2 regions of the Maridesulfovibrio frigidus DSM 17176 genome follow, and region 1 is predicted to be linked to the other one. Evidence: riboswitches for the same ligand, from Rfam matches in the RefSeq annotation. Region 1 holds a riboswitch; the other holds the start of a gene.
The links. Region 1 has a riboswitch for cobalamin ahead of BR06_RS0110420 (adenosylcobalamin-dependent ribonucleoside-diphosphate reductase). Riboswitches for the same ligand answer to the same signal wherever they lie in the genome.

Region 1 (3,127 bases):
AACAACTCCTAAGCGCTCGGCAATATCCGCACTGATGGATATTTCGGTTATGGCTTTATCCCGCAGAATATTTTTGACAAAGGATATGGATTCTTCACTTCCGTAGCGCATGCCCATCATTGCCAGCATGTCTCCTAGCCCAGTAAATTCTATACCGATTCTTTTTCCATACTTATCCGCATCGCGGTGTTTCTGGAGAGGATGCTTATCCTGATTGAAGTCGGACATAGTATCCATAAAGGCCATTGTCCGGGCTAGGTCGTTGTGAAATAGATCCGCGTCGAATTTAGCTTCTTTGGTAAAGGGGTTGGCTACATACCTATACAAAACCATGGCGCCGAGAAGGCAATTGTTCCAGTAGCTAAGGCTTTGCTCGCCACACGGATTGGTGGACATGGGCTTGAGCCGTAGGGGATCAATATATGTACCGGGGGTATTGCGCTGTGTTGTATCCTGATAAAGGATGCCCGGATCACCTGACTGCCACGCAGAATCGCTGATTTCTTCGAGCAGTTTACGCGCGCTGACTGTTTCATACGGTTTGAAAGGAAGGTTAAGATCCTTCCAACTGCTGTAGTCGCCGTCCCAGATATCATTATATACGGACTTTATAGGATCGAATATGTCTGAAGTCTCGTTGCGACGCCTAGTAAGGATGAAGGTCAGTGTATCGCTAGGAAGAACAGCTTGATCATCATTCTCTGGAAGATGCGGCTGGACCTTGATCAAATGTTTTTTTGGATCAACGGAAATTACTTTGTAGACAATCTCAGCCTCAAGACGATCTCCTACTTGCGGATCAAGGGCGTCATATACTTCTGGAAGAAGCTGTAAGGTGTCGGAATCACATATTTTACCTGTTATTTTTACACGGTCGGGAAAAATAAAGGTCCAGTCCTTGTCTTCTTCAACGGCCTGCATGAACTCATCAGTAATTTTGACGCTGATATTTGCCCCGAATACATCTTGAGTTTTGCCCGTGAGGGAATCAACTCCAAATATTTCTTCAGGTTTACTTTTGCACCAGATGAAACGACGAGTGTCAGGGTGCCTGATGTCCAGAGATATCATGAGCGCGCCGCGTCTGCCGTTTTGACCTATGGTGTTCGTTAATTCACTGAAAAGAGGCATGAAGCTGACAGCTCCGGAGGAAGTGACCGCAGCATTATTTACAGGGTCTCCCGAAGGGCGCAATATTGTGATGTCGACCCCGCTGCCTCCACGGTAGGAATAGGTCCTGGCAAGTTTTTTTTGAGCCTCAAAGATTCCTTCCAAAGAGTCGGATTCGATCTTGGCTAAATAGCAATTGCTGAGGGAGCATTTTATATAGTCGTTACCTAACCCGGATAAAATGGAACCGGCAGGTATGAAGCGTCCGGACTGGAGCATTTCACATACCTGTTGGTTCTCTTGCTTATCAAATTTGGACTGTTTTAAATATTCGCGGCAAAGCCTGTGTTTGACGTCAGTAAAAGAGTGCTCTTGAAGGCGCCCTTTGCGGTCACGGATTTGATATTTTTTTGAGCTAACTGTTTCTTGAAAACGTGTGTGTTCTTCAAGGGCCATCTTAGCTGATTCGCGGGTGATAACGGAGTGTTCAGTCATTAAAAAAGGTCCTTTGAAGTGATTGTCTGCCCTAACCTTTGGCCACAGTGCAAGACGCTAGCGATATCACAATTTTAAAATTGCTAACATGCAAGGCTCCACGTGGAGAATAAGGAGTGAGCTTGTGGTGCAGGCGGCCCAGAAGGCTCGTTCTGCGGGATTTTTTTGGGCCGGATGTCCTTTTTCAATTGTCAGAATAGACAGGCGCATCCGGGGAATTGAAAATGTCTGCATAATGCAGGCATGCTTCAGGCAGGGGGGCTGGCTTTTTTTAATCCTTAACGGTTAAAAAATACAGCGGCAGAACCGCCCCGGAATCTAACCGGGTTCCCTCATTATAGGTCTAAAAAAATCAGACTCCTGAAGTTCAAAATCAACGAAAGTAAGTCTAACAAATCAGCGTTTTGGGTCAAGGTCTTTCTAGACTTTTTCATGTTCAAATCTCTTTAGCCCATGGGAGAGTAGGGATGACGTGGAGGTGGACGGTAGTTATCCACAGGCAATCTCTTTTTTGTTCATAACCATTTAAGAGACTGTTTTAATATAAATTATTAACATTTTACTGATTAATATATTTATGTCCTTTGCAAAAAAAAATGAACGGGTTGGCGCATTGCCACAGGAATAGCAATGCCGCCAATCTGAACAATTAATATTTTCATAAGCGCTGCGCTGAACTTTCGCTTCGGCAGGCTTTAACTAAATTATAATTACTGATGCTTATGGTTACAGATATCCGCTATTACGGAGAAACAGTTTTAGCTTCAGCCGTTTTAATTTCGGTAGGTCGGTGTTGTCCTTTGCGCCCTTTTTCCGGTGCGGGATCAGCAACAAGGCCGTAAGTGGTCAGCCCGTCATGGTCTTTAGGAAGGTGCTCAGTTATGGGATTTCCTTCTGAATTAACAAAGAGCAGACAGTGGCAGTATTTATACTGTTTCATGTCGTCACAAGGGCAGAGCCAGGTCCGCTCCTGCACCGCTTCCTGTTTGTCAGGATAGAACTGGCAGGGACATAGGGGCCTCTTCAACAGATTCAAATGGTTGGTAAGGCCGCCAACAACTGCTTCAGTTACATCCGGCATGGGGTGTGTCTGTAGTCCGGTACGTACACAGTTTTTTTCTACATAATTGAGTATCAGTTTTTGATTCTCTTCAGATTGGTTCATTAAAAAATACCCTCAATTGGTTTTTGTTCAATTAATTAAGTTAATATTTATTTGTAGTTGTCAGTAGGAAGTGCTCCACTGACTACTTTGAATTGCTTCAGTACATTTAGACGTGCGTTACAGGTCTGGCAAGCATTGAATTTTCATTAGCCTTAGTTTGTAGCGTAATTTCTATAGTGAGTTGCGCAAAACTAATAAATAATGTTGGTGTTTTGCATAAGCTCATATTAAAATCTATTGACATGTGTTCTAAGAGAAGGAGCTGGCAGATTTTGTTGTGCTGATTTTTTGTTGAGGAGTATTTCTGTAAACACGTACAGATGAGGTGGTTTAATGGTTATGCTAGAAAACGAGATG
Region 2 (3,127 bases), on a different contig from region 1:
CAGCAAGCGACATACCCACCAAAAAAGACAGGCATATTCTACTGAGCCTTAAATCTGTAACTATAAAAGATAGCGACGACTTCGTACTTTCCGCATCTCCGAAGATCGCAGATTTGAACACGCCAAAAACTTGCTCAACCGACGTATCATATGCACCAAACAAGCAGGCGGCAAAAATAGAAACAGGGACAAGAGACAAGAGTACAGCAACAGCCTTAACTCTCCTTTTTTCCAATGTTTCCATATTTTACCGCCCCTTGAATTAATTCAGCTTAAGAATCTAGATTTTTAAAAGCTACTTTAAGATGATCGACCCAGATATCTACGACCTGCGGGAGTTCTGCACTACCTTTAAGAACAGGTACGCATTTATAGCCAGCTTTGGTCAACTCTGACATCCAAGAATCAGCCTCGTCACCAGCCATGTCGTTACGTGCATGGTCACCAGCAACAGACATATATGGTATCAGGTAGACTTTCTTAGCCTTGCTTTTGGCAAGTTTATTTTTGACATCATCAAGAGTAGGAGAACCTTCAACGGTTCCTACAAATATTTTAGGGTCAATGTTTGAAAAATAATATTGAGATCCAGGATAGTAAATATTGGCACTATGATGCGTTCCATGTCCCATTAGAACAACAGCATCTTTAGCTTTGCGTTCTTTAGGGATATTGGCAGCAATAGCTGTCGCTGTTCGAACCATATCTTCATCCGAATAAAGAAGAGGCTTGCCAACAGTAACCTTAGACATCCCCTTAGGCATGCCCTCAAACCTTTTAGCCGTCTCAAGGATGCCGAAATATTCTTTGCCGGGAATGGTGTGCAATGACTGAACAGCAACATGCGTGAAGCCGTCATCCATCATTTTTGAAAGGGCCGTCACAGGCGAATCAATGACACGCCCTTTTTCAGCTAGTACCTTTCGAATAATGGCAGATGAAAATGACCACCGTACAGGAACGTCAGTAAAAGACTTTTTAACAGCGGCATCTAAGTTATCGAAAGACACCTGCGCTTCATCCATAGTTGATCCAAAAGCAATCAGAAGAATGCCTTTCTTAACAGCCGCAGGTTCGCCATGTCCGGCGAGAACAATTGAGGGAAGAATGAGTAGAAAAAGAAGGATAAAAGCAGAAAGTGCTTTTTGTTTAACCCCAAAACGATACTGCATAACAGTCTCCATTTATTTGGGGGCTTAAAATAAAACAGCCCGCACCTACACATGCAAAGCACGCGTAGCTATACGGATTTTTCAATAGATAAAAGCCCCGTTATCTATCAAAGCATAGCATATCATCAGTGTTGGCAGGTCTTCCGACTTGTCCCATCTTACCCGGCCTTCCCGAAATAAAATTTCAGTGACACGCTAAGCCTGATTAAAATCGGCTACGGGGTTCAATTATATAGGACTCACGGCGGCGGGTCCGCTCCTGATTTAAACAGGATTCCCTTTTAAGCTCGTAAGAGCACCACTGAAAAAATTGATATTCGTGATCTCTCCTGCTGTCAATGCCGAGATCAATATTCGCAGCAATAGTTATTGCCGATTCCTATTTGAAAAAAAATCGTTTATAAATAATTCTAACGGTAACATCCTACAGAACTTAGCTGGATGCCTTAATGCAAACAAGTCATAAATACAACTCATTCTTTAAGTATGACAGCATCATAATACCCCAAAATAAAAGGACAAAATGGACACTTCTCTGAAAATAATTGGATATGTACAATCGGACTTTAAAAAAAGATCTGATACGCCGAGACAGGGAGATGAAGGTGGAATTGTTGCGACCTTACGGATTGAAGAAGAATTTTCTGATGCAATGGATGGTCTCAAGGTCGGGATGGAGATCGTTTTACTGACATGGCTGCATGAAGCGGACAGAAACTATTTAAAGGTACACCCACGCGGCAATGAATCAATCCCCATGCGTGGAGTGTTTTCTACACGTTCACCTGATCGCCCTAACCCCATTGGTATGCATCCGGTAACAATTACGCACATAGAAGGGCAAACTATCAAAGTTACGCCTTTAGAAGCAATAAACGGAACCCCGCTACTGGATATAAAGAACGCATAAAAGCCCTCAAAAAAAGGGCGCAAAAAAAAGGAAGAGAAATTTACACTACTCTTCCCACGGGGCCGTCTATATTAGAGCGACCCCGCGTGGGGAATATTTTAGCGATATTCAAACCGCTAAAATCTACCGACTAGTACTTAACGAGGACGGTAAGTAATTCTGCCGCGAGTCAAGTCGTACGGAGAAAGTTCAACCGTAACTTTATCACCGGGCATTACTCTGATGCGGAATTTACGCATTTTACCAGAAATATGTGCCAATACTACGTGACCGTTTTCGAGCTCTACTCTGAACATAGCATTCGGGAGTGCTTCTTCTACGGTGCCATTAACTGCAATGCCTTCTTCTTTTGCCAAAATATTTTCCGTGTTTTAAAAATGAATACGAGAAGCCTGCTAACGCTTAAGTAACAGCAGGCTTTATTATTGATATTTCCGTATATCGGAAACTACTATCAAGACTGTCTTTAGGTATAATTCGGAAATGGCGAAAAAAGTTTTTCTCACCAGCACAAAGGGGCTTTATACCAAATCGCAACGAATTACCAGCGCAAATATTTAAAGGAATCTACCAAAACACCGTGAACATTAAAACAGCTAATACTAATATTGACAGACTTTTCCAATTCTACAAACCACTTGCGCCCTTTTATAACAAATCCCTATACAGACAATCTATGATATTAAGCTGACACTAAGCTCTCTAATAAGTCATGTAGCTTGCATAAATAAAATAGAAAAAAGAATAGCCCGCAATAAAAAAGTGAATGGATCATCTTTTTATTGCGGGCTAAATTTAAATCAAACTAAATCAGCTGGACTATTTTTTAAGCCAGCTCATCATTTTGCGAAGATCAGCTCCAACGACTTCAACCGGATGCTCTGCATTAATGCGGCGCATTGCGTTGAAATGAGCTTTACCAGACATATTTTCAACGATGAATTCTTTAGCAAATTCACCCTGCTGGATTTCTTTGAGGATCTTTTTCATTTCTTTACGGCTTTCTGCGTTAATGACTCTTGGTCCGCGAGTAAGGTCGCCGTAT

Region 2: another riboswitch for cobalamin. It lies ahead of BR06_RS0100270 (sirohydrochlorin cobaltochelatase); the one in region 1 lies ahead of BR06_RS0110420 (adenosylcobalamin-dependent ribonucleoside-diphosphate reductase).

The regions. Positions count from the first base shown of each region.
Region 1 covers NZ_JONL01000004.1:253,802-256,928, forward strand. Annotated here, with positions in the region: gene BR06_RS0110420 (adenosylcobalamin-dependent ribonucleoside-diphosphate reductase) at 1-1,605, opposite strand, end outside; cobalamin riboswitch at 1,840-1,984, opposite strand; gene BR06_RS0110430 (ferredoxin-thioredoxin reductase catalytic domain-containing protein) at 2,348-2,770, opposite strand; gene BR06_RS0110435 (YbgA family protein) at 3,104-3,127, shown strand, end outside.
Region 2 covers NZ_JONL01000001.1:47,256-50,382, forward strand. Annotated here, with positions in the region: gene BR06_RS0100265 (FecCD family ABC transporter permease) at 1-244, opposite strand, end outside; gene BR06_RS0100270 (sirohydrochlorin cobaltochelatase) at 273-1,172, opposite strand; cobalamin riboswitch at 1,289-1,490, opposite strand; gene tsaA (tRNA (N6-threonylcarbamoyladenosine(37)-N6)-methyltransferase TrmO) at 1,696-2,082, shown strand; gene infA (translation initiation factor IF-1) at 2,220-2,438, opposite strand; gene ilvC (ketol-acid reductoisomerase) at 2,902-3,127, opposite strand, start outside.